Regions from separate parts of the Serratia sp. Sp408 genome, predicted to be linked through region 1. Evidence: predicted binding sites of a transcription regulator. Region 1 holds the regulator's gene; each other region holds the start of a gene.
What was found. The regulator Fur, encoded in region 1, represses iron uptake genes when iron is present. The targets are predictions, from matches to a motif close to ATAATAATGAGAACNACTATCAA.
Positions count from the first base shown of each region.

Region 1 (10,186 bases):
GCATTTGGCCAGTCGCAAGGCTATATGGACCAATACTTTGCCAAAGGCTCTTACAAATTTGACGTTGCCGGCAACCCGTTGAGTGCCAGTTACCAATTCTATGGCGCGCGCGACCGCATCCATGATGCCAAGGACGTCAATCCGGCAAGTACCAGCGATCTGTATGACGGCATGGCCTGGCTGCAAGCGCTGACGTTTGGCTACAAAATCGGCCAGGTCGATTTGCGGCTGGAAGGCACCTGGGTGAAGGCGGAAGGCAATCAGGGGTTCTTTTTACAGCGTATGACGCCAACCTACGCCTCCTCCAATGGCCGGCTGGATATCTGGTGGGATAACCGTTCCGACTTCAATGCCAATGGCGAAAAAGCGGTGTTCGCCGGCGCGATGTATGACCTTAGCAACTGGAATCTTCCGGGCTGGGCGGTGGGCGCATCCTACGTTTACGGCTGGGACGCCAAGCCGAGCACCAACCCGATGTATGACCAAAGCCAGCGTTTGAAGGAAAGTGCCTACAGCCTGGATGCACTGTACACCGTGCAGGAAGGGCGGGCGAAAGGCACCTTGTTCAAGCTGCACTTTACTCAATACGACAACCATACCGACATCCCAAGCTACGGTGGCGGCTACGGCAACATCTTCCAGGATGAGCGCGACGTGAAATTTATCGTGATTGCGCCATTTACTCTCTTCTAATGCTCCTTGCCCGGTGGTGACACCGGGCAAGCATGCTCAAGGAACAGCGATGAAAAACCTATTGTTGTTGGTGGCTGCGGTACTCGGGCTTAGCGCCTGCGTTCAGCCGCAAACCCCGCCGGAAGACGCCAAACTGCGTCAGGCCTACAGTGCCTGCATCAATACGGCGGAAGGTTCGCCAGAGAAACTGCAGTCCTGTCAGGCGGTATTGAACGTATTGAAACAAGAGAAACAGCATCAACAGTTCGCCGAACAGGAGACGGTCCGCGTACTGGATTATCAGAGCTGCATTCAGGCTGTACACACCGGCAATGGGCAGGCGTATGACAGCCAGTGCGGCAAGATCTGGCAAGAAATTCGCGCAAATAATCACTGATTACGGATGAGGTCGAAGATGAACATATTCAAATTGAGTGCCCTTGCCGCATTAACGGCCAGCGTTGGCATGTTCGGCAATATCGGCAGCGCCATGGCCGATCAACAGCTGGTGGATCAACTGAGCCAGTTGAAACTGAATATCAAGATGGTTGACAATCGCGCGGCTGAACATGGCGTTGATTGCGCCAAGCTGGGCGCAGACTGGGCATCGTGCAACAAGGTCCTGATTACGCTGGCCAACGACGGCCAAGATATCACCGGCAAGGACTGGGTTATCTACTTCCACAGCCCACGCCAGACGCTGCAGGTCGACAACGATCAGTTCACCATCTCTCACCTGACCGGCGATCTGTATAAATTGGTGCCAAGCGAAACCTTCAGCGGTTTCCCGGCTGGCAAAGCGGTGGAAATTCCGATCGTGACGGAATATTGGCAACTGTTCAAAACCGACTTCCTGCCGCGCTGGTATGCGACCTCTGGTGACGCCAAACCGAAAATGCTGGCCAATACCGATACCGAAGATCTGGATCAGTTTGTGGCACCGTTTACCGGCGATCAATGGAAACGTACCAAGGACGATAAAAACGTTCTGATGACGCCGGCCTCGCGCTTTGTCAAAAACGCCGAGTTGAAAACCCTGCCGACGGCGTCGTTGCGCGGGCAAATCATCCCGACGCCAATGGACCTCAAGGTTCATGCCCAGGACGTGGATCTGAGCAACGGCGTGGCGCTGGACCTGAGTGCGCTGGCCAAACCGTCGGCCGATGTGGTCAGTGAGCGTTTTACCCTGCTGGGGGTGGCACCGACACGCAGCGGTTATCCGATTAAAACCGACATCAAGCCGAACGCCTTCAAGGGCGACCTGGCGGTGGCAGGCGCCTATCAGTTGCAGATCGGCGCCAAACAGGCGGTGGTGACCGGCTTCGATCAGGCTGGGGTGTTCCATGGCCTGCAATCGATTCTGTCGCTGATCCCGACCACAGGCGACAAGAAAATCGCCACGCTGGATGTTAAAGATGCGCCGCGCTTTGAATACCGTGGCCTGTTCCTCGACGTTGCGCGCAACTTCCACCACAAGGATGCGGTGCTGCGTCTGCTGGATCAGATGGCGGCCTATAAGCTGAACAAGTTCCACTTCCACCTGACCGATGATGAAGGCTGGCGCATCGAGATCCCCGGCCTGCCGGAGCTGACCGAGATCGGCGGCCAACGCTGCCATGACCTGAGCGAAACAACCTGCCTGTTGCCGCAGTACGGTCAGGGGCCAGAGGTTTACGGTGGTTTCTTCAGCCGTCAGGACTATATCGACATCATCAAATACGCCCAGGCACGCCAGATTGAAGTGATCCCGGAGGTCGATATGCCGGCGCACGCGCGTGCGGCGGTGATATCCATGGAAGCGCGTTATAAGAAACTGCTTGCCGAAGGTAAGCAAAAAGAGGCCGAGGAGTTCCGTCTGCTGGATCCTACCGACAGCTCCAATACTACCTCGGTGCAATTCTTCAATCGCCAGAGTTATCTGAACCCGTGCCTGGATTCATCAACCCGCTTTGTCGACAAGGTGATCGGTGAAATTGCCCAAATGCATAAGGAAGCCGGTCAACCGCTGAAAACCTGGCACTTTGGCGGCGATGAAGCCAAGAACATCCGTCTGGGCGCCGGTTATACCGACATCAAACAGCCAGAACCGGGCAAAGGCATGCTCGATCTGAGCAAAGAAGACAAACCGTGGGCCAAGTCGCAGGTTTGCCAACAGATGATCAAGCAGGGCAAGGTTGCCGACATGGAACACTTGCCGAGCTACTTCGGTCAGGAAGTCAGCAAACTGGTTAAAGCGCACGGCATCGACAGAATGCAGGCCTGGCAGGATGGCTTGAAGGATGCCAAAGACGCCAAGGCGTTTGCCACGGCGCGCGTTGGCGTCAACTTCTGGGATACCCTGTACTGGGGCGGGTTCGATTCGGTAAATGACTGGGCCAACAAGGGTTACGAAGTGGTGGTTTCCAACCCCGACTACGTCTATCTGGACTTCCCGTATGAGGTCAATCCAAACGAAAGCGGCTATTACTGGGGCACCCGCTTCAGTGATGAGCGCAAAATATTCAGCTTTGCACCGGATAACATGCCGCAGAACGCTGAAACGTCGGTGGATCGCGATGGCAACTATTTCACCGCCAAGAGCGATAAACCGTGGCCGGGCGCCTATGGCCTTTCCGCCCAGCTGTGGAGTGAAGTGGTGCGCACCGATCCGCAAATGGAATATATGATGTTCCCGCGCTCGCTGTCGGTGGCGGAACGAGCCTGGCACCGCGCCAGCTGGGAACAGGACTATAAGGCAGGTCGAGAATACAAGGGCGGGGAAACCCACTTGGTCGATGACAAAAAGTTGCAGCAGGACTGGCTGCGGTTTGCCAACCTGCTGGGGCAGCGCGAGTTGGGCAAGCTGGATAAAGGCGGGGTAAAATACCGCCTGCCGGTGCCAGGTGCGCGGATCGTCAACGGCAAGCTGGAGGCCAATATTGCTTTGCCGGGACTGGCTATCGAGTATTCCACCGACGGTGGCAAACAGTGGCAACGCTATGATGACAGCGCCAAGCCGGCAGTAGCCGGCGAGGTGCAAATTCGCGCGGTCAGCCCTGACGGCAAGCGCTTTAGCCGTGCGGAACCGGTGCAGGCGTAGTGACCAATGCCTCGCTGCGTGTCGGCGGCGGGGCGTTTGGGGTGTGGAGGGGGTAATACCCTGATGAAAGAGGTGGTTTGCCGCTGCATTGTTATCTTTTGTGACATGATTTCCCCGGCGCGTCCGGGGATTTTTTTGCCTGTCTGACAGGCATAAAAAAACCGCCGTCTGGCGGTTCCTTGCTTATTAATGCATCAGCATTATTTTTTGTCGTGCAGCGTATCGTCTTCGCGGCAATCACCGATGGCGCAATGACCGTACAGGTACAGGCTGTGGTTGGTGAGTTTGATGCCGTGCTGTTTGGCAATGTCACGCTGACGCGCTTCGATGGATTCATCGCTGAATTCGATCACTTTGCCGCAGTCCAGGCAAATCAGGTGATCGTGATGGTGCTGCTGAGTCAGTTCGAATACTGATTTGCCGCCTTCGAAATTATGACGGGTGACAATCCCGGCGTCGTCAAATTGGTTCAGTACGCGGTAAACCGTCGCCAGACCAATTTCTTCGCCCATATCAATCAGTTTCTTGTACAAATCTTCCGCACTGACGTGATGGCAAGCCGGATCTTGCAGTACTTCCAGGATTTTGAGTCGCGGAAGCGTGACTTTTAAGCCGGCCTTCTTTAATGCGGTATTGTTGTCAGTCATGCGGATTCAGTCCTGTTACTATGCTAATCAAGTTGAGGCATTTTTGCCTATGGCATCGGTCGGCACAAAGAATTTATTGCGTCTCATTATAGAACCGGTTGACCTAAATGGAAACCGCCGGTTGTTAACAAAGATATATTCGCACCGTTACATGTCACACATGTAACATCTTGATGGGTGGGATAAACCGAACCGCAGTCTACCGTGACGAGGGGGGAAGTTACAATTTTGTAGCTTCTATCGCTTCAATCCGTGATGTCGATAACGGCCCTGCGTTAATCATGCGTCTCGCAGGGCCTTGAACGGCGGGGAAATAACCGCTGCTTAACCTACGATGTCTGCCAGGCTCAGCTCTGCGCTGATTTGCGCCACCCAGCCCTGCACGCGTTCGTCGGTCAGTTCGGGTTGGCGATCTTCGTCAATCGCCAGGCCGATAAAGTGATCGTCGTCTGCCAGACCCTTGGAGGCTTCGAAATGATAGCCTTTGGTTGGCCAGTGGCCGACAATCGCTGCGCCGCGAGGTTCGATGATGTCACGAATGGTCCCCATCGCATCACAGAAATATTCCGCGTAATCTTCCTGATCGCCGCAGCCGAACAGCGCGACCAGTTTGCCATTGAAGTCTATTTCTTCCAGCGTAGGGAAAAAGTCGTCCCAGTCACATTGTGCTTCACCGTAATACCAGGTTGGGATACCGAGCAGCAGAATGTCGAATGCGTCCAGATCTTCTTTGCTGCTTTTGGCAATGTCATGCACCTCAGCCACATCGTCGCCAAAGCTCTGACGAAGAAGTTTTTGGATCATCTTGGCAATGTTTTCGGTATTGCCGGTGTCGCTGCCAAAGAAAATGCCTACGTTAGCCATATCGCGTATAACCTTTAAATTCAATTAATTACAATACTCGACGCCCGGCTTTCGCACCGGTATCGTTTAAAATATCGCCATGGTGAGGAGCCAGCTCCCACCGCTAAACGCGTATCATGCCAGAAATTTGCCCCGGGGTTTTATCGCGTTTATGCGATGCCCGAAGAATAAAATGCGGAGTTGATCCGGCGTCATCCTTAACGCCGCGCCGCGCGTGCGGCTGATAAGATCATTGTTCTGGCTGTTCTTCCGCCAGTTGCGCCAGCAGCATTTGCTCAATGAGCTCGCTGCGACTGATATTACGCTGTTCCGCCAGTTTGTTCAGAGCGTCCACCGCATCCGCGTTGATTTTCAGCTCCACACGCCGCAAACCACGTACTTTATCGCGCCGTAGCTGATTCCGCTTATTGATTCTAAGCTGTTCATCACGGGATAGCGGGTTGGTTTTCGGGCGCCCCGGACGGCGTTCATCTGCGAACAGATCCAGCGTCGTGCGATCCGTTTGTTCTTTTGCCATAGGTAGCGGTACTGCAAGGGAGTTTGCATCAAAAAGCGTTTCACGCTTCCGGACGGTTCGGTTAATACAGTTCAGGTCGATAAAACCTAACCCAAATTTGCCCCCATTCCGGCGTTTTACACCACGCTGGCGACGGCGGCAAAATTATAGCGCGCCATATTACCCCAGCAGATGGAGCAACGACAATGCTTTACTGCGTTGCAAACGCGCTAAGCCGTTATCTTTAGCGCGTTTTTTCGCCAACTGGCCGTCAGGCCTGGTCGATGAAGCGATGAATGGCACGCAGTACCGCATCCGGTTTCTCGGCGTGTACCCAGTGGCCACTGCCAGCCACTTCATACGCCCGTGCCTGCGGGAACTGGCGGGCGATGTCGTCGCGGTAGTCGTTTTTTACGTAAGGCGACAGCCCGCCACGAATAAACAGAATCGGCTGCGGCCAGGCCGGCACCGGTTGCCAGCCAATGATGGTTTCATATTGCTCGATCAGCACCGGCAGGTTGAAACGCCATTCGCCCTGATGGAACGATTTCAGCAGAAACTGAATCACCCCTTCTTCATCCAGCATGGTGCGCATCAGCGCCGCCGCCTGCTGACGCTGAGTCATGCCGGCGGCGCTCACTGCCTGCAAGGCGGCGAAGATTTCATCATGGTGTCGGGTCTGATAAGCCACCGGTGCGATATCGATAACCACCAGTTTGGCAATACGCTCGGGAGCAATCGCCGTCAAGGCCATTGCTGCCTTGCCCCCCATGGAATGGCCGATGACGATGGCACGCTCGATATTCAGGCTGTCCAGCAGCGTAAGCAAATCCTGCGCCATCACCGGATAGCTCATTTCGGCGGCGTGCGGCGAAAGCCCATGGTTGCGTAAGTCGACTTTCACCACCGGATGCTGGCGGTGCAAATCGCGCGCCAGTACGCCGAGGTTGTCAAGGTTGCCGAAAAGCCCGTGTATCAGCACAATCGGCAGCGCGTTTGTCTGTTCGGCCTGGGCGGCCAATAATTGATAGTGTAATTTCATGGCGAAGTTCATGACCTGAAAACATTCTGTTAGGGTATCATACCCATCAGCAAAGAGGTGGGCGGGTGATGCCGGCTATAGGTAATAGTCTGCTTTTGCCCCCAGAGGGCACTTTGTTATGTTTGCTCTCGCGCTTTTAACCTTATAATCCCATAGCTTGAATGCAGAACCCGGTTTCGGATTCTACGTAGAAAAATACAGTACTGGATAAAGATGAAAACTATTGAAGTCGACGAAGAACTTTACCGCTATATTGCCAGCCACACGCAACATATTGGGGAAAGTGCGTCTGATATTTTACGGCGTATGTTGAAGTTTACCGCAGGGCAGCCAGTGCGCCCCGTGTCTACCGCTGCGAGTGGCAGCGCGGAGCCGGAAAAAGCCACCGCGTCGCGCCCACGGGATCGCGTCCGCGCCATGCGTGAACTGCTGCTGTCGGATGAATACGCCGAGCAGAACAAGGCCGTAAATCGTTTTATGCTGGTACTGTCAACGCTGTACACCCTCGATGCGGCCGGCTTCGCTGCCGCGACCGACGCATTGCATGGCCGTACACGCACCTATTTTGCCGGCGATCAGCAAACGCTGCTGGCAAACGGAACGCATACCAAACCGAAACACGTTCCCGGCACCCCTTATTGGGTGATCACCAATACCAATACCGGCCGCAAGCGCAGCATGATTGAACATATCATGCTGGCGATGCAGTTCCCGGCGGAACTGACAGAAAAAGTGTGCGGCACGATCTGATTTAGCGAACCGCCCGTCATAGTGGTCGCGCAACCTTTCGCCCGGCCGCTGGACAGAGGAAAGGGAGAAAAGTTGATGGCGAACAATCCACGCGCCGGGCAACCGGCTCAGCAAAGCGATTTGATCAATGTGGCTCAGCTGACGTCGCAGTACTACGTGCTGCAACCGGAAGCGGGCAACGCCGCCCATGCGGTGAAATTCGGTACCTCGGGTCACCGTGGCAGCGCGTTGCGCCACAGTTTCAATGAAGCGCATATTCTCGCCATCGCGCAGGCGATTGCCGAAGTACGCCGCCAGCAGGGCGTCAGCGGTCCGTGTTACGTCGGCAAGGACACCCACGCGCTGTCTGAGCCAGCGTTTATTTCGGTGCTGGAAGTGTTAACGGCCAACGGCGTCGACGTGGTGGTACAGGAAAACAACGGCTTCACGCCGACGCCGGCGGTTTCCCATGCCATCCTCAGCCATAACCGCTCGGGCGGCGCGCTGGCTGACGGTATTGTCATTACGCCGTCGCACAACCCGCCGGAGGACGGCGGTATCAAATACAACCCGCCGAACGGCGGTCCGGCTGACACCAACCTGACCTCAGTGATTGAAAAACGCGCCAATGAACTGCTGGTGCAAGGGCTGAAGGGCGTACAGCGCCAGTCGCTGGACCAGGCCTGGCGCAGCGGCCACCTGCACGCGCAGGATTTGGTGCAACCGTATGTCGAAGGGCTGGCGGATATCGTTGACATGCCGGCGATCCAACGTGCCGGCATGAAGCTTGGGGTCGATCCGCTCGGTGGTTCCGGTATCGCCTACTGGCAGCGTATTGCCGAGCATTACGCGCTGGATCTGACGCTGGTTAACGATTCCATCGATCAGACCTTCCGCTTTATGCACCTTGACCACGACGGCATTATCCGTATGGACTGCTCGTCCGAGTCGGCGATGGCCGGCTTGCTGGCATTGCGCGACAAGTTTGATCTGGCGTTTGCCAACGATCCGGATTATGACCGTCACGGTATCGTGACGCCTGCCGGTCTGATGAACCCGAACCATTATCTGGCGGTGGCGATCAACTACCTGTTCCAACATCGTCCGCAGTGGGGCGCCGACGTTGCCGTGGGCAAAACGCTGGTTTCCAGCGCGATGATTGACCGAGTAGTGGCCGATTTGGGTCGCAAGCTGGTGGAAGTGCCGGTCGGTTTCAAATGGTTCGTTGATGGCCTGTTCGACGGCAGCCTGGGGTTCGGCGGCGAAGAAAGCGCGGGAGCGTCGTTCCTGCGTTTCAACGGCACGCCGTGGTCTACCGATAAAGACGGCATCATCATGTGCCTGCTGGCGGCGGAAATCACCGCAGTGACCGGCGACAATCCGCAGCACCATTACGACCATCTTGCCAAGCGTTTCGGTGCGCCAAGCTACAACCGCATTCAGGCACCGGCCAGTCACGCGCAGAAAGCCGCGCTGGCCAAGCTGTCGCCGGAAATGGTCAACGCCAGTACGCTGGCTGGCGACGCGATTACCGCGCGCTTGACCGCCGCACCGGGCAACGGCGCGTCGATCGGCGGCCTGAAGGTGATGACCGATAACGGTTGGTTCGCTGCGCGTCCATCCGGCACCGAAGAAGCCTACAAAATATACTGCGAAAGCTTCCTGGGGGCGGAACACCGCGCCAAGATCGAACAGGAAGCGGTAGAGATCGTCAGCGAAGTGCTGGCTTCTGCCAAGTAATCTCCCTGTCTCCAAACAAAGCGCTGTTTTTACAGCGCTTTTTTTATGCCTGCAATTTAGATATATCTAAATTTGTTTTTCCGCTTGCTCATTTCGATATATCGATCTAGATTAGATATATCGAACCAGATTCGATATATCTAAAACTGAGCATGAGGTAGACATTATGTTTCATCGTTTTCGCGCCAGTCGTTGTAGCGATCGCTACGCCGATCACGGCGAAGATCATCATCGCTGTCATCACCAGCGCGCCGGCCGCCATCATTTTGGCGCGCACGGCGAAGAGCACGGGCGTGGCCGCGGCCGCGGCAATAAACTGCACCGCCTGTTTGAACACGGCGATTTGCGCATGGTGCTATTGGCACTGGTCGAACGCAAACCGAGCCATGGTTACGAACTGATCAAGGCGATAGAAGAGGCCTCCTCCGGCCTGTATGTGCCGAGCCCGGGGGTAATTTATCCCACCTTGACGCTGCTGGAAGAGCAGGACTTTCTTGACGCTACCACCACCGGCAAGGGCCGCAAGAGCTATCACATCACCGATGCCGGCAAGGCAGAACTGGCGCAGCACCAGCCGGCAGTGGACGTGATCTTTGCGCGTCTGGCGGACGTGAGCCGTCGCCGCGAAGGCAATCTGGCCGAAGGTATCGCGGAAACCATGCAGCGACTGAAACGTGTACTGCGTGGCAACATGATGCGTGCTGACTTGAGCCAGCAGCAGGTGGAACAGATCAATCAGGCGCTATTGACCGCGGTGGAAAGCATCGAAACCACCGTGGCGCAGGCGGAACAGCCAGAGGAGAACCGCTGATGCCGGGACACCGTTTTCGTATTACCGTTGAAGCGCTGACCGATCGCCAGGGTAAGCCGGTAGAAAAAACGCCGCTGGTGTTTGAAGTGGAAAACCATGATGACAT
Region 1 is NZ_JBXUFT010000001.1:338,652-348,837, forward strand. It holds gene chiP (chitoporin ChiP) at 1-693, shown strand, start outside; gene chiQ (ChiQ/YbfN family lipoprotein) at 743-1,069, shown strand; gene AC2AXP_RS01670 (beta-N-acetylhexosaminidase) at 1,088-3,751, shown strand; gene fur (ferric iron uptake transcriptional regulator) at 3,952-4,398, opposite strand; gene fldA (flavodoxin FldA) at 4,723-5,262, opposite strand; gene ybfE (LexA regulated protein) at 5,492-5,779, opposite strand; gene ybfF (esterase) at 6,030-6,800, opposite strand; gene seqA (replication initiation negative regulator SeqA) at 7,014-7,550, shown strand; gene pgm (phosphoglucomutase (alpha-D-glucose-1,6-bisphosphate-dependent)) at 7,626-9,269, shown strand; gene AC2AXP_RS01705 (PadR family transcriptional regulator) at 9,436-10,080, shown strand; gene AC2AXP_RS01710 (DUF3861 domain-containing protein) at 10,080-10,186, shown strand, end outside.

Region 2 (10,186 bases), on a different contig from region 1:
TCACGTCATGGCGTTGTTACGCTTATGGTGGATACCGTATGGTGAAACTGCCGATCGGGGTGCCTACGTGCAATACCCGGTAGACGACCTGTTGGCGGTACTGGCATTGGAAAGTCAGCGCCACCGCTGCATGGTGATCGGCGAGGATTTAGGCACCGTGCCGGTAGAAATCGTTGGCAAACTGCGCGACAGCGGGGTGTATTCTTACAAGGTATTGTACTTCGAACGCGACGGCGAAAACCGTTTCCGTGCGCCGCAGACTTATCCAATGCAGGCAATGGCCACCATAACCACTCACGATTTGCCGACCCTGCGCGGTTATTGGCAGAGCGGGGATTTACGGTTGGGCGCTTCGCTGGGGCTTTATCCGGACGCCGATATCCTGACGGAACTGTACGCCGATCGCGAACGAGCCAAACAGGGTCTGCTGGACGGGTTGCATCACTACGGCTGCGTGCCGCAGAAGGTCGGTAAGAAAGCGGCGTTGCTGGAGATGAGTCCGTTGTTAAACCGTGGCCTGCAGCGCTACGTGGCGGACAGCGCCAGCGCGTTGTTGGGTCTGCAACCGGAAGACTGGCTGGACATGGCGGATCCGGTGAATATCCCCGGTACCAGTACGCAATACCCTAACTGGCGGCGCAAGCTCAGCCATACGTTGGAGGAGATGTTTGCCGATCGGCAGGTGAATCGCCTGTTAAAGGATTTGGACAAGCGACGCAGGAAAGTCTCGGTAGGCTAGCGGATACGGCTCCCTCTGGCGGGCAGGGGGAGCCGGTTGGCGCATCAGTAATATGAATGTTCGCCGCGTTGGTGCTCGGTCAAATCGCGCACCCCTTTCAGTTCCGGGAATTTTTGCAGCAGTTCTTTCTCGATCCCTTCCTTCAGGGTCACATCGACCATCGAACAACCGTTGCAGCCACCGCCGAATTGCAGGATCGCCAGACCGTCTTCGGTAATTTCCATCAGGGTGACGCGGCCGCCATGACCAGCCAACTGTGGATTGATCTGCGATTGTAGTACGTATTCCACGCGCTCCATCAACGGGGCGTTTTCGTCTACTTTACGCATTTTGGCGTTGGGTGCCTTCAGCGTTAGCTGGGAACCCAATTGATCGGTCACGAAGTCGATTTCGGCGTCTTCCAGATACGGTGCGCTCAGCTCGTCAACGTAGGCCGACAGTTTGTCGAACTTCAGTTCGGTGTCGGTGGCTTCTACGGCGTCTGGCGGACAATAAGAGACACCGCATTCGGCGGTAGGTGTACCCGGATTAATCACGAATACGCGGATTTGGGTGCCTTCCTCTTGGTTTGCCAGCAGTTTGGCAAAGTGTTCCTGTGCAGTATCTGTTATACGAATCATAGCATTAGCTCAATAGTTGACTTCTATAGTAGGTTATAATACGCCCATTGCCGTGGTACTACAATGTGCGGCAAATACACCATATCTGCAACGACGCCACGCCCTGCGCCTGTAACATCGTAGCGATTGCCGTCACCGTACTGCCGGTGGTGAGCACATCGTCCAGCAAGGCGACATGCCTGCCGGCCAGATCTTCGTGGCAGCAAAAGGCGGCGCGCAGATTGTGCCGGCGGCGGCGGGCGCTCAGCTGCCGCTGTGGCGCGGTGGCCCGCACGCGATCCAGCGCTGCCGGTCGGTATTCGCAGCCTAGCCAGCGTGCCAGTGGCCGAGCCAGTAAATCGCCTTGATTATACCCGCGACGCCAGCAGCGTTGATGGTGTAAGGGTACCGCTAAAATCACCTCCGGTCTGTTCAGATATTGCTCTCGATGCGCTTGCAGCCAGCGCAACAACAATAACCGAGCCAGCACCGGCGCCAGTTCGGGCGCACGGCGGAATTTGAAACGCCCAATCAACTGGCGGTATGGGCTGACATAATCACCGGCGAACACCAACGCGTGCCACGGCGGCGGCGTTAGCAAACAGCGGCCGCAGGGCAGTTGGGCGTCGCCGGACGGCAAACCGCAGCGTGGGCAGCAGAGCGGAATGCGCGGTAACTGGCGCTGGCAACAGCTGCAAATTCCCTGTTTCGCCAGACGCAAGGGTTGTCGGCATAGCCAACAACGGCTGTGGATTGCTAGCATAGTGATCCTCCATGACGGGTCAACAAGGACAATAACTGATGAGTGCGCTGTACTGGAAAACAATGGGTGAAGGCGATCGCGATCTTGTGCTGCTGCACGGATGGGGGCTGAATGCCGAGGTCTGGGGTTGCACGCTGGCGCGATTGGCGCCGCATTTTCGCCTGCACCTGTTGGATTTGCCGGGGTATGGCCGCAGTCAGGGTTACGCTGCGCTGACGCTGCAGCAGATGGCCGAGATCGTCCTGGAACAGGCTCCCGCCAAGGCCTGGTGGCTGGGCTGGTCACTCGGCGGGCTGGTGGCCAGCCAGATTGCCTTGACGCAGCCGCAGCGGACTTGCGGTCTGATCAGCGTCGCCTCGTCTCCCTGTTTCCACGCCGAGGAAGATTGGCCTGGCATTCGCCCAAACGTATTGAGTGGCTTCCAGCAGCAGCTGAGCCAAGATTTTCAGCGTACGGTGGAGCGTTTTCTGACCTTGCAGACACTAGGCACCGCCAGCGCCCGGCAGGACGCCAGAACGTTGAAGGGGGTGGTGCTCAATCAGCCGATACCCAGCGTTGAGGTGCTCAACGGCGGACTGGAAATGCTGCGCACGGTCGATTTACGCCGTGCCATGACCTCGCTGTCACCGGCGCTGCCGCTACTGCGTATTTACGGCTATCTCGATGGCCTGGTGCCGCGCAAGGTGGCGGCGTTGGTGGACGACCTGCTGCCGGCCAGCAGGTCGGTGATTATCGACAAGGCTGCCCATGCGCCGTTTATTTCTCATCCTGATGAATTTGCCGATGTCATCAAACAATTTGTCGATAACTCAACCCATTGACCTAGCTCAAATCTGCGTAAAAAAAATTGCCGATAAGTGGATAAAAACCAAACCTGTTCGATACTTAATGAGTAAATACGTGGGGTGCAAAATGAAAAGACCGTATCCCGGTCTTTTCACTTTGGCGTGCCGTCTCTGGGATGAACCTCGTCAGGGAAAGCAACGAGGTTCATGGGTAGCGCAGCAACCTGAAACTACGCGTATTTAATCTTGACGGCTTTCAAAACATATAAATTATCCATTGAGAGGTTGAGTCATGAAATCATTGAAGATGATCGTTGCAGCGTTAGTTGTCGGTTCCGTTTCTTTTGGCACCATGGCGGCAACGGAATTAACCAAAGAAGATTTGGCAAAAGATCCGGGCAAATACGAGAAAGTCGGCACGGTGAGCACCACGGCAGAAACCACGTCGCCGATGGATGCCAAACAGGAACTGTCCAAACTGGCCGATGAAAAAGGCGGGCAGTATTACGTAGTTATCGCCGGGCGCGAGCACGGCAAATTCAGCGCTACTGCTGAAGTGTATAAAGACAAGTAATAAAGTCGATAAAAGAGGCGCTGAACAGCGCCTCTGATTTTATGCGGCCGCCCACACGCCACACGGTGGGTTTCTGGCCGGCACGTATTTACTGTTTCAGCCGATAAAGTACGGTATTGCACTTACGGCTTTCCGGGCAATGTTTGCAACTGCCGCTCAGGCAGGCGCTGTCGTCCTGTTCAATGCACTCTATTTTGCCCATCGCGGCCAAACGTTCCAGCATCGCCTGCACCAGCGGCAACGGCGTCGCCAACTGACGGCTAAGCTGCTGCGCCTGCAGGCTGCCGTTCAGCGCCAACGCATCACGTAACTGCAGCAGGCTGGCCATCAGTGACACTCTCCCTGTGGGCTTTGGCAGCAGCCGGTCGGCGTAGCGCGATGCAGGCGCACCGTGACACGGTTGCGCGCCTTGCGCAGCCCCAACAGAACCAGCGCGTTAAACACCAGTACCACCAGTATGCAGATCAGGCTGTACTGCGGATGTTGCTGGAAGGTGACGGCCTGATAAAACAGCGTGGCCAGCGAGTAGGCGACGTTCAGCCCCCACAGTATCGAAAATGTCATCCAGCCACGGCTGGATTCGCGGGCAATGGCCCCCATCACCGATACGCACGGCACATACAGCAGCACGAAGATCAGGTAACTGTAGGCGGAAATCGAGGTGCCGAACTTGCTGCTCATGGTGCCCATCGAACTGGCGTTCATTTCGCCATCACCCTTGCTGGCTTCTATCGGGTTGGACAGGACGCTCAGGCTGAAAGTGTCTTTCAGGCCTTGCCAGGTCTCGTGTAGCGCGTCGCCCAGCGCTGCCGGCAGGTCGAATTCGGCGGCGTCAAAAGGCGCATTGGCGATCTGTTCGGCGGTGTAAAGGGTATTGAGCGTGCCGACCACCACTTCTTTGGCCATCGCGCCGGTGACCAGGCCGACGGTCGCCTGCCAGTTGTCGGCGTGGACGCCCATCGGTTGTAGCAACGGTGTCAGCAGCTTGCTGACCGAGGCCAGCGCCGAGTCGTTGATGCTGTCTACCGGTTTGCCGCTGAAGGAGAAACTGTTCAGCCCACCAATAAAGATGCTGGCAATGACGATCACCTTGCCGGCGCGCAGCACAAAGCCTTTCAGCCGCTGCCAGGTTTGTAGCAGCAGGCTTTTCAGGTGCGGCACATGGTATACCGGCAATTCCATCACGAACGGCGAGGCTTCGCCGCGCATGATGGTGTACTTCAGCACCAGCCCGGTCAGAATGGCGACCACGATACCGAGCATATACAGCGAGAACACGACGCTTGCGCCATCCTGACCAAAGAAGGCAGCGGCAAACACGGCGAAGATCGCCAACCGTGCGCCACAGGACATAAACGGTGCCATCATGATGGTGATCAGCCGTTCACGCTGCGCGTCCAGGGTTCGCGCGCCCATGATAGACGGTACGTTGCAACCAAAGCCGACGATCAATGGGACGAAGGATTTGCCAGGCAGGCCAAGCGCCTGCATCAGGCGATCCATCACAAACGCCGCCCGTGCCATATAGCCGGAATCTTCCAGGAACGACAGGAACAGGTACATCATGCCGATCTGCGGCACCAGCGGCAGTACCGTATTGATACCGCCGCCGACGCCCTGTGCCAGGAAAATTGTCAGCCACTGCGGGAAGTGCAGGGTATAGCCGAGCCACTGAATACCTTGAATGAAAATCGCGGCGGAACCGAGATCGAAAATCGGTTGCAGCGCGCCGCCGATGTTGATGGCCAGCAGGAACATCAGATACATCACCAGCAGGAAGATCGGCACCCCCAGCCAGCGGTTGAGGATCACGCTATCGAGGATCGCCGTCAGCCGGTTCGGCTGTGCCTGCTGTGCGTTGCTGGCGTCGGCACAAATGGTGGCAATTGACCGATAGCGCGCATCGGCAATCACCAGCGCCGGGTCTTCCTGCTGCTGCTGTTCCAGCGCCGTTTTGGCCGCCGGCAACAGCGGGAGGGCGTCGCCCGCCAACTGGTGGCTATAGATATCGCCCTCGAGCATTTGCAGCGCCAGCCAGCGGCGCTGTTCGCACGGCAGGCTGGCAGGCATTGCGGCGCTGAGCGTGTCGACTTCCTTGAGCAGTAAAGGCGGGTAGGCCACCAGCGCGGTCAATTGGTTGGTTTGATGATTATCAATCATCTGCTTGAGCACGCCGATCCCGTCCGCCTTGGTCGACACCATCGGCACCACCGGGCAGCCGAGGCGTGCCGACAGGGTGGCAACGTCGATCTGGATATGCTGGCTGTGGGCGATATCCAGCATGTTCAGCGCGACAATGCACGGAATGCCGAGCTCGAGTAGCTGCAGCGTCAGGTAGAGGTTGCGTTCAAGGTTCGAGGCGTCGATCACGTTGATCAACACGTCGGCATCGCCACTGAGGATATAATGGCAGGCGATCTGTTCGTCTAGCGAGGTTTGCTCTGAAATGGTGGTCAGGGAATAGGTGCCGGGCAGGTCCACCAGCGTGACCTGCGCCTGCGGCGTGGTGAAATGCCCCTCTTTACGCTCAACCGTGACGCCTGCCCAGTTGCCGACGCGCTGACGTGCCCCGGTGAGCTGATTGAACAGGGTGGTTTTCCCCGAATTTGGATTACCTATTAAGCCAATCGTTAATTTTTTCATCATTCAACATGAGTTCAATAGAGTATATCGGCACCACGCAATGCAGCGCGGCAAAGGCCCCGGGTGGATGGTCAGGCTTACGGCTGGCCTTCCAACGCGATCAGGGCGATATCTTTTTTACGCAGCACCAGACTGACGCGTTGGGTTTTTATTTCTATGGGGTCGCCGAACGGGGCAATGCGTATGACTTCAAACGACGCTCCCGGCAGCATGCCAAGCGACAGCAGTTTCTGGCGATAGGCAGGGCTGATATCGCTGGCGAAGCCGGTAATTTTATAAGACTGTTTAGGCAGAAGATGCATATTACCTTCCTAGAGCCGATGCCATCAGGCTATTTACGTGCATGGCCCCCATTGCGGCGGGCGAGGATTACGTTGAATACGTAAGGGAATAATAGTGAGAATGATTATCGTATTCAATACAAAAAATAGGGGTATTGGTAACTATTGGTAAATATCGACACATATTTCTACGGAAATAACATGGCTGCTATTATTACCACTAAGCAAGATAGGCTGCAAATGCGTGGTTTAGGTTAAATAGGTTAATGGATTGTGGCAGTATTTTCTGTTTAGAAATCATTTAATAAATATGTTTGCGTTAGTTTTCCATACCGCTAACAACCCACATTTTTCGCTAACAAACTCTGCGTAAAATAACGCTACCAACCGATTGTGTTACCTGCCAAAAAATAGCCGCGGCTATTAAATGTTAATGAACATGTTAACGCGAAAGTTTAATTAATATATCTAATGCTAGATGCCGGTAAGTTATTTATAAACGCCGGTTGAAATAAAAATGGCAAACAATTGCGATAAATCAAAAAACGCCGGTGAAAAACGGGCGAAGCGGATGCCTCGCCCGCAGGGATTAACGTTTTTTTCCAAACGCTGCGGCCAGCGCATCGCCCATGGCGCTGTTGCCAGCCGGCGTACTGGTGCGCGCTTTCGGCTTGCCGGCGGCTGGACGGGTCGCGTTGTCACGTGCTGGCGGGGTACCGCCGCGGCGCGCGGGTCCTTCGCCCGGCTGCTCGTCAAGACGCATGGTCAATGCAATGCGCTTGCGCTGCAGGTCCACTTCCATCACTTTCACTTTAACGATATCACCGGCTTTCACCACGCTGTGCGGATCTTCAACGAATTTATCTGCCAGCGAGGAGATGTGCACCAGACCGTCCTGATGGACGCCGATGTCAACGAACGCCCCGAAGTTGGTGACGTTGGTGACGGCACCTTCCAGAATCATGCCCGGTTGCAGGTCGTTGAGCGTTTCCACACCGTCGGCGAAGGTGGCGGTCTTGAATTCCGGACGCGGATCGCGGCCCGGTTTTTCCAGTTCCTTGAGGATGTCGGTAACCGTTGGTACGCCGAACTGCTGGTCGGTAAAGTCGCTGGCTTTCAGGCTGCGAACCATGCTCGGGTTGCCCATCAGATCCTGCAATGCCTGCTGGGTGGCGGCCAGAATACGCTCCACTACCGGGTAGGTTTCTGGGTGAACGGTCGAGGCATCCAGCGGGTTATCGCCGTGGTTGATGCGCAGGAAGCCGGCGCACTGTTCAAACGCTTTTGGTCCCAGGCGGCTGACTTTCAACAACTGTTCACGGTTGCTGAAACGGCCGTTTTCGTCGCGCCAGTTCACGATGTTTTGCGCCATCATGCGCGTCAGGCCGGCAACGCGGGTCAGCAACGGTACCGACGCGGTGTTCAGATCGACGCCGACGGCGTTCACACAGTCCTCGACCACCGAATCCAGTTTCTTCGCCAACTGGCTCTGGCTGACGTCATGCTGATACTGGCCGACACCGATGGATTTTGGATCAATCTTCACCAGTTCGGCCAGCGGATCCTGCAGACGGCGTGCGATCGACACCGCGCCGCGCAGTGAAACGTCGAGGTTCGGGAACTCCAGCGCCGCCAGTTCCGAGGCGGAATACACCGAGGCGCCGGCTTCGCTGACGATCACTTTCTGCGCCTTGACCTCTGGGAATTGCTTTTGCAGATCGATAAAGAAGCGTTCGGTTTCGCGTGATGCCGTACCGTTACCGATCGCTACCAGTTCCACGTTGTGCCTGATGCACAGCGCGGCGACCAGGGCGGCGGCCTTGGCGGCCTGTCCGGTGTGCGGATACACGGTGTCGGTTGCGACCAGTTTGCCGGTGGCGTCTACCACCGCCACTTTTACCCCGGTGCGCAGACCCGGATCGAGACCCATGGTGGCGCGCATGCCGGCTGGCGCAGCCATCAGCAGATCGTGCAGATTGCGGGCGAATACGTTGATCGCTTCATCTTCGGCGCGCTCGCGCACCGTACCCATCAGTTCGGTTTCCAGATGCAACAGCACCTTGATGCGCCAGGTCCAGTTGACCACCGCTTTACGCCAGGCGTCAGCCGGCGCGTTGTTCAGCCGCAGACTGAGGTGCTGGATAATAATCTGTTCGCCCTGGCTTTCGCGCGGCGCTTCCTCAAATTGCGGATCGGGGTTCAGGGCCAGTTGCAGAACGCCTTCGTTGCGGCCGCGGAACATCGCCAGCGCGCGGTGTGAAGGGACCTGGGAAATCGGCTCGTGGTGATCGAAGTAATCGCGGAATTTGGCGCCTTCCTGCTCTTTGCCTTCCACGACCTTGGACACCAGATGCGCATGCTTCCATAAATAGTCACGCACTTTTGCCAGCAGGCCGGCATCTTCGGCAAAGCGTTCCATCAGGATGTAGCGCGCGCCGTCCAGCGCCGCCTTGACGTCCGCCACGCCCTTGTCGGCATCAACAAAGCGTTCGGCCAGTGACTCTGGCTGCTGCTGCGGATCGGCCCACAGGGTGTCGGCCAACGGTGCCAGACCAGCTTCGATGGCGATCTGACCTCGGGTGCGGCGTTTGGGTTTGTAAGGGAGATACAGGTCTTCGAGTTCGGTCTTGCTGAGTGTGCCGTTGATGGCGCCGGCCAATTGCTCGGTGAGTTTTCCCTGTTCCTCAATCGACTTGAGGATGGTCTGACGACGGTCTTCCAGTTCACGCAGATAACCCAGGCGGGTTTCCAGCTGGCGCAGTTGGGTATCGTCCAGGCCCCCGGTGACTTCCTTGCGATAGCGTGCGATAAACGGCACGGTATTACCTTCATCCAACAGGCGGATGGCGGAGTCAACTTGCTCCGGCCGGGCCTGCAATTCTGTTGCAATAATGCGGCTCAGTGGGTCATTCATATGTCTGGTATCTGTTAGGAACGGTAAATAATCAGGGGGACAGTTATACGTATTGCCCCGGGAAATTGCCAGTACGGCTGGCCAGGGTTGTGCCGGGCAATCGCCGTAAGCGCCGCGTTGCCCGGCGATCCTCGCCGTTCGGAATAAGCTGAAACTTATTTAACGTATTCAATCTGGTTGACGTACCACAGCGCTTCGCCTGCCGGCGTGTTGACCATGGCGGTGTCGCCGACCTGCTTTTTCAGCAGGGCACGGGCCATCGGTGAGTCGATGGAGATGTAATCTTTGCGGCCAAAAATCTCGTCGTAGCCGACAATACGAAAACGCTTGAGATCGCCATCGTCATTTTCTACTTCCACCCAGGCGCCGAAGAACACTTTGCCTTCCTGCTGTGGCGAATAATCGACGATTTTCAGCTGTTCCAGGCACTTGGTGAGGTAGCGCACCCGGCGATCGATTTCGCGCAGGCGCTTTTTATTATACTGGTAGTCGGCGTTTTCACTGCGATCGCCAAGGCTGGCAGCCCAGGTGACTTTTTTGGTGACCTCCGGGCGTTCTTCACGCCACAGGTAATCCAGTTCCTGTTTGAGCTTGTCATACCCTTCACGGGTTATCAGTTGCGTTCTCATGGTGATTTATCTTGTAGGGAGCCACCGGCACAGTGTACGTGAATGCAAGGGGCTTTAAAAATGGCCGCCAGTCTGCGTGTCGTCGTACGGTTTTTATCAGTCTGCGCAGCTTTTGACAATCGGGAGTATGCTTAGCATAGCGGTACGCCGCTAACCTCGATACCGGAGAAGGAAGGTGACGAAAAGGAGGGACTATCTGGCAGCAGAAAGAAGGATTTTTGGCGCACATCACATTGAAGGTATTACCGTATGGAATTTA
Region 2 is NZ_JBXUFT010000007.1:113,125-123,310, forward strand. It holds gene malQ (4-alpha-glucanotransferase) at 1-739, shown strand, start outside; gene nfuA (Fe-S biogenesis protein NfuA) at 784-1,359, opposite strand; gene gntX (DNA utilization protein GntX) at 1,418-2,101, opposite strand; gene bioH (pimeloyl-ACP methyl ester esterase BioH) at 2,140-2,922, shown strand; gene AC2AXP_RS18540 (YdgH/BhsA/McbA-like domain containing protein) at 3,179-3,460, shown strand; gene AC2AXP_RS18545 (FeoC-like transcriptional regulator) at 3,549-3,788, opposite strand; gene feoB (Fe(2+) transporter permease subunit FeoB) at 3,788-6,103, opposite strand; gene feoA (ferrous iron transporter A) at 6,181-6,405, opposite strand; gene AC2AXP_RS18560 (Tex family protein) at 6,974-9,298, opposite strand; gene greB (transcription elongation factor GreB) at 9,454-9,927, opposite strand; gene cbpA (curved DNA-binding protein) at 10,177-10,186, shown strand, end outside.
Region 2: feoA (ferrous iron transporter A) is a predicted target of Fur. The motif match lies at 6,494-6,516, and genes of this name have one in related genera.

Region 3 (10,186 bases), 840 kb from region 1:
CAATGGTGACCAGTACGAATGGCGATACCGTAGCGATCGAGGAAGCTGCCCACATCATAGGCATGGTGCCGGCCGAGGTTGAAGGCAATTACCCCGGCGCGCTCACTCGGGCCGTAGATCTGCAGCTGTGGCACCTGTTGCAGCGCTTCCAGCGCGTAGTGCATCAGCGACTGCTCATATTCATGGATTCGGTCCAGCCCCAGTTGCGATACATAATCCAGCGCCGCGCCCAGCCCCATCATGCCAGCGGTGTTGGGTGAACCAGCTTCAAAACGCCACGGTGGCTCGGCGTAGGTGGTGCCGCTGGTCAGGCTAACCTGCTGGATCATCGAACCGCCGCCTTCCCACGGCGGCATCTGTTGCAACAGCGCCTGTTTGGCATACAACACGCCGATGCCGGTAGGGCCGTACAGCTTGTGTCCCGAGAAGACATAGAAGTCGCAGTCCAGCGCCTGCACGTCAAGCTGCTGATGCATCACCGCCTGAGCGCCGTCCACCAGCACCTTGACGCCGGCGGCATGTGCTTGCGCGATGATATCGCTTAGCGGGTTGACGGTGCCCAGTACGTTGGAAACATGCGTCAGCGCCAGCAGCCGAGTGGTACCGTCCAACAGCGCAGGCAACTGGTGGATATCCAGCGTGCCGTCCTGCTGCAATGGCCAGATGCGCAGCGTCAGCCCCCGCTCCTGCGCCAGCATCTGCCACGGCACGATGTTGGCATGGTGCTCCATCTCGCTAATGACGATGCTGTCGCCCGGCTGCAACAGATGGCGACCATAGCTGTTGGCCACCAGGTTGATACCTTCGGTGGTGCCTTTGACGAACACGACTTCTTCCGCCGAGGCGGCATTGATAAACTGTGCGACCTGGGCGCGCACCGCTTCCATCTGCTGCGTCGCTTCAGCGCTGAGCGTATGAATGCCGCGGTGTACTGCGGCATAGCCATGGCGATAGAAGTCGGCTTCACGTTCGATCACCACATTCGGTTTCTGCGCGCTGGCCGCGCTGTCGAGGTAAGCCAGCGGCTTGCCGTTGACCTCACGCGCCAAGAGCGGGAAATCACTGCGCACACGTTCTATTGGATAGCTCATGCTGCCTCCCGCGGCAAACGCCGGGTGATCTGCGCCAGCACCTGTTCACGAATGGCGTCGTCTTTAATGCCTTCAGTCAATTCGGCGGCAAAGGCGAAGATAATCATTTGCTGGGCGTCGTGCCGACTGATGCCGCGCGACTGCAGATAGAAGATCTGTTCCTGATCGATACGACCGACCGTTGCGCCGTGGCTGCATTTGACGTCATCGGCGTAGATTTCCAGCTGTGGTTTGGTATCCACTTCCGCCACGTTACCCAGCAACAGGTTATGGTTGGTCATCTGTCCGTCGGTTTTGATCGCGTGCTTCGCCACTTTGATCATGCCGTTGAACACCGCCTTGGCACGATCGCTGACCACCGTCTTATGCAACTGACGACTCTCGCAAAAGCCCTTGTTGTGCTCCAGATAGGTGCGCGTATCACACACCTCCTTGCCTATCGGCAAGATCAGGCTGTTGATCGCCAGGTTGCTGCCTTCGCCGTTAAGCTGGGCGCTGGTGTTGTGACGCGTCAGCCCGGCGCCAAGCAGGAAGCTGTCACTCTTCACCCGCGCGTCGCGGCCGATCACCAGATCGTTATGCGAGAAGTGGTAGCTCGGCTGGCTTTCAAACGCCAGTTTACTGTGCTGCAGTTCTGCGTTGTCGCCGACGTTGGCCGTCAGGCGTGCGCCAGTAAAATGGGCCCGTTCGTTCAGGCTGACGTAATGTTCGATAACGCTGGCCTGTGCGCCGCGTGCGATGTCCAGATGGTGGCGATGGTGAACGGTATTGATTTCCCCTGCTTCGCCGCGACCGCTGCTGATGTGCAGCAGATACAGCGGGCGTACGCCGACTTTACCGGCCGGCAAGCGAATCAGGCTGGTTTCCTGCGCCAGGCTTTCGGTCAGATGCAGGAAAATTTCCGGCTGAATCGGCTCCGGCAACGTCTGCGGGCTCGCATAACTCGCCACCTCAAACTGATAGTCGCCCAGATCGGCGTCACTCAGCTGCGCGCTGTAACGGCCGTCGACAAACACCAGGCGATAGGCATCAATGTCCAGCGCCAGCGCATCACGCTGCGCAGCGGTGATGTCGCTGACGATCGGAGCGACGAACTGCCGTTCGAGCAGCCCTTCCAGCGGCGTATACTTCCAGTTTTCATGCTTGCGCGTCGGCCAGCCCAGTCGTAACGCCTGCTGCCAGTGTGCCAGGGCATAGGCCGATTGTTCGCCGCCGTGCGCTTCAAACAGACTGTAGAGCGTTTGCAGTGCACGAGAATTATTGTTGGTCGGAAAGCCAGCCATAGCCCTGCTCCTCCAACTGTTTCACCAGAGAGAAATCACCAGATTTAACGATGCGCCCCTGAGAAAGTACGTGAACGTAGTCCGGTTTGATGTAATCCAGAATACGCTGATAGTGCGTCACGATGATAAACGCCCGTTTGCCGTCACGCAGCGAATTGACGCCGTTGGCGACGATTTTCAACGCGTCGATGTCCAGCCCGGAGTCGGTTTCATCCAGAATGCACAGATCCGGCTCCAACGCCGCCATTTGCAAAATGTCATTGCGTTTTTTCTCGCCGCCGGAAAACCCGACGTTGACCGAGCGCGTCAGCAGGTCGGCCGGCATATTCAGCAGTGCAATCTTCTCTTCGATAAAATCGGCAAAATCGAAACGGTCCAGCGGCTCCAGGCCCCGGTATTTGCGCACCGCGTTCACCGAGGTTTGCAGAAAGAAATGATTGCTGACGCCGGGGATCTCCACCGGGTACTGGAAGGCCAGAAACACGCCTTCACCGGCGCGATCTTCCGGATCCAGTGCCAGTAAATCCTTGCCTTTGAACATGACTTCGCCGGCGGTGACCTCGTATTCCTCGCGTCCCGCCAGCGTAGCAGAGAGCGTACTTTTGCCAGAGCCGTTTGGCCCCATGATGGCGTGAACCTCACCCGGCTTGATATCCAGGCTCAGACCCTTGAGGATCTCACTGCCTTCCGCGCTGACTTTCAACTCTTTGATACTTAACATGCTGTGTCCTCTGGTGGCGTTTTTCCGCCCAAATATTAACCGACGCTGTGTTCCAGGCTGATTGCCAGAAGTTTTTGTGCCTCGACCGCGAATTCCAGCGGCAGCTCGGAGAATACATCCTTACAAAAACCGTTGACGATCATTGAAATAGCATCGTCTTCGCTGATGCCACGCTGCAGGCAATAGAACAGTTGGTCGTCACCGATCTTCGAGGTGGTGGCTTCATGTTCCAGTTGTGCGCTGTTATTGCGTGCCTCAACGTACGGGAAGGTATGCGCCCCGCTGTCGGGACCGATCAGCATCGAATCGCACTGGGTAAAGTTGCGCGCGTTTTCTGCCCCCGGCAGGATTTTGACCAGACCGCGATAGGTATTTTCGCTGTGACCGGCGGAAATGCCCTTGGCAATAATGGTTGATTTGGTGTTTTTGCCAATGTGGATCATTTTGGTGCCGGTGTCTGCCTGCTGGTGACCGCTGGTCAGCGCGACCGAGAAGAATTCACCGATCGAATTGTCCCCCTGCAAGATCACGCTCGGATATTTCCAGGTGATGGCCGAGCCGGTTTCCGACTGGGTCCAGGACATTTTCGAATTGGCCCCTTCACACAAGGCACGCTTGGTGACGAAGTTGAGAATACCGCCCTTGCTGTCGCCGCCGGAGAACCAGTTCTGCACCGTCGAATACTTCACTTCGGCATCTTTATGCAGTATCACTTCCACCACCGCCGCATGCAGCTGATAGCTGTCGCGTACCGGGGCGGAGCAGCCTTCGATATAGCTGACATAGCTACCTTCGTCGGCGATCAGAATGGTTCGTTCGAACTGGCCGGTTTTGGCGGCGTTGATGCGGAAGTAGGTAGACAGCTCCATCGGGCAACGCACCCCTTTCGGCACGTAGACAAATGTGCCATCAGAGGCCACCGCCGCGTTGAGTGCGGCAAAAAAGTTATCGTTGGAGGGCACGACGCGCCCAAGATATTTACGCACCAGATCCGGGTATTCCTGAATCGCCTCACCGAACGAACAGAAAATCACCCCGCTTTCGGCCAGTTTTTCGCGATAGGTGGTCGCCACGGAGACCGAGTCAAAGATGGCGTCCACCGCCACTTCACTGCCCTCACGCACCGGCACGCCCAACTGGTTGAACGCCAGCTCCACTTCGCTGGTCAGATAGCTGTTTTCCGCCAGTTGGGCGCCTGGCTGCTGTTCCGCTCCCGGCTGTGAACCGCAGGCGTCATCACAGCTGCCGCAGGACGGCGCCGAATAATAACTGTAATCCTGATAGTTCAGCCGGTCGTAATTGGCTTTCAGCCAGTGCGGCTCTTCCATTTGCAACCACGCGCGATAGGCTTCCAGCCGAAACTCCAGCATCCACTCAGGTTCGTTGCGCTTGGCCGAGATGGCGCGAACCACCTCTTCGTTAATGCCGGTGGCCAACTCGTCGGTAGCCACCTGGGTAAAGAAGCCTTCCTTGTAACGACCTTCACTGACCCAAGCCTGTACATCATTTGGTACTTCTACATTGCTTCGTGTCATGTTGATTACATCGCTCAAACGCCAAAACTCTCGCCACACCCACAGGCATGTTGAGCTTTAGGGTTGTTGAATTTGAATATCTGATTCAGCCCTTCGCGGACAAAATCGACCGTCGTGCCATCGATAAAGGGCATCGCTTTCAGCGGCACGTAAAGCTTTGCGCCGTCGCGCTCAAACAGCAGGTCATCGCCTGCCGGTTCTCGGGTCAGATCCAGCACATAGGCAAACCCGGCGCAGCCGGACTGTTTCACCCCGAGCTGCAACCCCTTGACCTGCGGATCCTGCTGCATCAGCTTGATGATTTGCTTGACGGCGCTGTCGCTAAGGGAAATGCCTTGCCAGACATTCTCTGCCAACGAGAAAGTACCGACATTTTCTGTTTGCATATGGCCTACCTCATGTTTTCTCTATCACAGCCAAATCAGGCTATATCGACTATGTTAGTGATAATGATTATCACTTCAACCGTTTGTTTTGCGGGGGTATCGGCTGAAAACCCGGTTTTTCACCTCAGCCGATGGAAAGCGCGCTGGAGATTTCGCTGCCTCCACGCACTGGGATGGGGAATGAACCTGTTTATTCATTTGAATTTTAATCACTTTACCCATTACCGTACCGCTCGCCCCGGCGGCGAAAACGCTCAACCACCTCGAGCATTTTTTGCCATTTTAAACATTCATAGAAAATACCTATTTCTGTGACTTGTCTGTCTGAAAAATGCGTTTAACGTTAAATGATGCTGTTTCGCTCCGTTAGCGCGCCGCCCTTCTGTATAAAGTTTAGTCGCTACTGAGTAAATGGGGTCGCTGTGCGCCAAGTAAAGGGTCGAATCACGGTGGTTTTCGACCGCCACAGGCAGGCGAAAAATTTCAACAAGATGATTGATCGTTACGGCACCAATCAATATGATAATGATTATCATTCAGACCATGGTGCGGAACTATGACCATCTCAATAAACGCTTGGCTGCTCGGAAAAATCGATGAGTACAAGTTCAGCATTCGTGATGCAACGGTGGACTTCTTCATGGCGGAAGCCGCCCTAAAGCGCCCGGAATGCAACATCGATAACTTGAAACGCTTCAATGGCATCAGCCTGAACATCGCCAATCTCTGCCTGGAAAACGGCGATGACGAAAGTTACCTGCACGCATTGAGCAAGCTGCATAATCGACTGATCGTGGAAATCAACAATCCGCAGCGTTGTCAGCTGTTCCGTGTGCAAAGCTACCATTTTGCTCGCCATACCCTGACGCTGATCTGCCAGAAATACGCGATGGAAGGCACCTGGGAAAAGGCCAATGCGTTTCAGAAGGATTTCGTCAAGCGGGTACCGTTCCAGTTATAATCTTCCGCCGACGCAAGGCGCAACGACTATACTTGGCACAGGGGTATTGCGTGCGAGGGTGTTATGGCCAGCTTGCGTTATGGCATGCTATTGGCAGTCTGCGGCTGGGTGCTCGCCTTGCCAAGCACCGCCGCCCCTCCCTTGAAATTACAAACGCAAATCCAGGTGCACATGGGCGATCTGGACATGATGCAACAACGGCGGATCGTCCGGGTGTTGGTGCCCTACAGCAAGACGTTTTATTTCCTCAGCGCCGATACCACCCAGCGCGGCATGATGGCTGATTTAATGCTGGCGCTGGAAAAGCAGCTCAACCAGCACCACACAAACCCGGCGGACAAGATTCGACTGGTGTTCATTCCCACCGCTCGCGATCGGTTAATCCCGGAACTGCTGGCGGGACGCGGCGATATCATTGCCGCCGACCTGACCATCACGCCACAGCGCCTGGCGCTGGTCGACTTCAGCACGCCATTAGCCAGCCAGGTGCATGAAGTGGTGGTGCGTCACCGCCATGCCCCAGCGGTGAGGTCCTTGACCGCACTGGCTGGCAAAACCGTTTTTGTCAATCCCACCAGCAGCTACTATCAAAGCCTTGAGCAGTTGAACCGGACGCTGAAACAGCAACGGCATCCGCCGGTCGAAATACAACCCGCGCCAGGCAACTTTGAGCCAGAGGATGTGCTGGAAATGCTCAACGCCGGCCTGGTGGATTACAGCGTTACCGACCGGTATCTGGCCCTGTTCTGGCAGCAGATATTTGCCGATATCGTCATTGAACCGCAGCTGTTCTTACGCCAGGACCGCCAGATTGCGTTGGCAATGCGCAAGCATTCACCGCTCTTGAAGGCCCAGCTCGACCTGTTTTGCGATCGGCACAAAATTGGCAGCACCTTCGGCAATATTCAACTCAAAAAGTACCTGAAGAGCACCCAATGGGTGAAAAACGCCACCCGGCACGCGGAAATGCAAAAATTCATTCAGGTGCGCGATCTGTTTCATAAATACGGTAATCAGTATGGTATCGATTGGTTACTGATGGTTGCACAGGGTTATCAGGAGTCGCGGCTCGATCAGCGGGTGCGCAGTAAGGCGGGCGCCATTGGCGTGATGCAGGTGATGCCAGCAACCGGCCGGGAGTTGAACGTCGGCGATATTCGCCAATTGGAGCCCAATATCAATGCCGGGATCAAATACATCCGTTTTATGATGGACCGTTATTATGCCAACGAACCCATGACTCATCTGGACAAGCTGCTGTTCACCTTTGCCGCCTATAACGCCGGCCCACGCCGCATCGCCCTGCTACGCAAGGAGGCGGCACGGATCGGGTTGGATCGCAACGTGTGGTTTAATAATGTCGAACGGGTTGCGGCGGCGCGCATTGGCCGGGAAACGGTACAGTATGTCAGTAATATTTATAAGTATTATGTGGCGTATTCGCTGATCCAGCAGCAAACCCGGCTACGGCAACGAGCCCTGCAGGCCGAGGCGCCCGCAGGGCCGGTCGTTATTCAATCACCGCGGTAGTCAGACGCGAAATGCAGCACAGTTTGTCACGGGCATCGAAAATTTCAATCTGCCAGACCTGATTACGCCGGCCGGCATGCAGCGCACGGCATACGCCGCGCACCTGGCCTTCGAACACCGCGCGCAGATGATTGGCATTAATCTCCACCCCAACCACTTTCTGTTCGCCTTCGGTGCACAAATACCCCGCCATCGACCCCATCGATTCCGCCAACACCACCGACGCGCCGCCGTGCAGCAGGCCGAACGGCTGGGTGGTGCGGTTATCTACCGGCATGGTGGCTTCAAGGTAATCGTCGCCAATCCGGGTGAATTCAATGCCGATATGGCTCACCATGCAACCAGCGCTGGAATGGTTAAGCTGTTCCAGGGTGGTGTGTCGTTTCCATAGCTTCACGCTATCATCTCCAACAGGGCCTGTAATGGATGCCGCACGCCATTGCCCTCAATGCGCTTGACCTGGCTGCGGCAGGAATAGCCGGTCGCCAGACAACGTTGACGTGGCAAGCGTTGCAGCGCCTGGTGCCATGATAACTCATAAATGCCGAGCGAATTTTGCAGATTTTTACTTTCATGCCCGTAGGTGCCGGCCATACCGCAGCAACCGACGCTGACGTTTTCCAGTTTGGCGCCAAAACGGGCAAAGATATCGGCCCATTGCTGGCTGCTGGCCGGCAGCGCGGTGGTTTCGGTACAGTGGCCGAACAAATACCAGGCTTCGCCGGTGGCCGGCTGTTCGGCACGATCCACCAACCGCTGCCGCAGCCATTCATGCACCAGCAGAACCTGGAAGTTACCGCGCGATTCGCCGAGTATTTCATGATATTCGTCGCGATAGCACAGCACCAGAGCCGGATCGACCCCCACCAGCGGCATCTCCAGTTTGGCGACGCGGTTAAGAAAATCGGCAGTCTTGCGCGCGGTTTTGGCGAACCGCGTCAGGAAGCCTTTAACGTGCTGCGCCTTGCCGTTGGGTGAAAATGGCAGCAGTACCGGTTTATAACCCAGTTTTTCCGCCAACCGAACGAAATCGGCAACCACTTTGGCATCGTAATAACTGGTGAACGGATCCTGGACGATCAGCACATAGTGCTCGCGATCGGCCGGCGCTAACGCTTCCAACTGCTCCAGCGTCATGGTGGTAGCCTGATGCCCGCTGAGTTGCTGGCGCAGCGTCGGGCTCGACAACATCGGCAAGTCAACCATGCCGATCGCATTGCGGCTCAGTTCACGCAGCCACGGCTGCTTGAAGAAAAAGTTGAACACCTTCGGCGCTTTCGCCATCAGCGGCGTATAGCTTTCAACCCCGGCCACCATGTAGTCTCGCGCCGGACGCAGATAACGGGTGTGGTACAGCTGCAGAAAACGCGAGCGGAATCCCGGCACGTCAATCTTGATCGGGCACTGGGTGGAGCAGGCCTTGCAGGCCAGGCAGCCGGACATCGCCTCTTTGACCTCATGCGAAAAATCGTACTCGCCCTTGCCGGCATACCAGCTGTTGCGGGTTTTTTCGATCAGCACGCGGAAGCTCAGCCGCTGCTGTGGCAACGTCTTTTCCAGCGCCAGCGGATCAACCCCCTGCTCGCTCAACAGGCGCAGCCATTCACGCACCAGCGCCGCCCGCCCCTTTGGCGAATGAATGCGACTGCCAGTGATTTTCATCGATGGGCACATCGGACTGCGCACGTCAAAGTTGAAACACAGGCCATTACCGTTGCACTCCATGGCACCACGGAACGAACTGCGCACCGCGATCGGGATGCGGCGGTCGAGGGTACCGCGCTTTTCGGCGTCGACTTGCATCATCGGCGCATCCACGCCAAGCGGCGGACAGATCTTGCCCGGATTCAGCCGGTTGTCCGGATCGAACGCTGCCTTGATACGGCGCAGCTCTTCGAACAGCGTGTCGCCAAAGAATGCCGGGCTGTATTCCGCACGGAAACCTTTACCGTGCTCTCCCCACAGCAAACCGCCGTATTTGGCGGTCAGCGTCACCACCTGGTCGGAAATCTGCTTCATCAGCATTTCCTGCTGCGGATCGCACATATCCAGCGCCGGGCGCACGTGCAACACGCCAGCGTCAACATGGCCGAACATGCCGTAGCTGAGATTATGGCTATCAAGCAGTTGGCGGAATTCGACGATATAATCAGCCAGATGCTGCGGCGGTACGCAGGTATCTTCGGCAAACGGGATCGGTTTGGCCTGTCCTTTGGCGTTGCCCAGCAGCCCAACCGCCTTTTTGCGCATATTGTAAATACGCTCGATGCCGTTGAGATCGCCACAGACCTGATAGCCGATCACCCCGGCCTGACGATCGGCGATCAGCGCATCCAGCCGTTGGCACAGGCTGTCCAGTTGCTGTTCAATCAGCGGCTCATCGTCGCCGGCGAACTCAACGATATTCAACCCCAACATCTGTTTGTCCGGCACGTTGGTGATCAACTCGCTGACCGAATGCCAGACAATATCTTCCCGCGCCAGATTCAAAACCTTGGAGTCGATGGTTTCTACCGACAGTGCCTTGGCCTCAACCATAAACGGCGCGTTGCGCAACGCCGAATCGAACGAGTCATATTTGACGTTCACCAATCGCCGTACTTTCGGCAATGGCGTAATGTTCAGTCGGGCTTCGGTGATAAACGCCAGCGTTCCTTCGGCGCCGGTCAGGATGCGCGT
Region 3 is NZ_JBXUFT010000001.1:1,174,291-1,184,476, reverse strand. It holds gene sufS (cysteine desulfurase SufS) at 1-1,091, opposite strand, end outside; gene sufD (Fe-S cluster assembly protein SufD) at 1,088-2,374, opposite strand; gene sufC (Fe-S cluster assembly ATPase SufC) at 2,349-3,095, opposite strand; gene sufB (Fe-S cluster assembly protein SufB) at 3,131-4,630, opposite strand; gene sufA (Fe-S cluster assembly scaffold SufA) at 4,645-5,016, opposite strand; gene AC2AXP_RS05580 (hypothetical protein) at 5,573-5,977, shown strand; gene AC2AXP_RS05575 (MltF family protein) at 6,041-7,507, shown strand; gene AC2AXP_RS05570 (hotdog fold thioesterase) at 7,488-7,904, opposite strand; gene ydiJ (D-2-hydroxyglutarate dehydrogenase YdiJ) at 7,901-10,186, opposite strand, start outside.
Region 3: sufA (Fe-S cluster assembly scaffold SufA) is a predicted target of Fur. The motif match lies at 5,068-5,090, and genes of this name have one in related genera.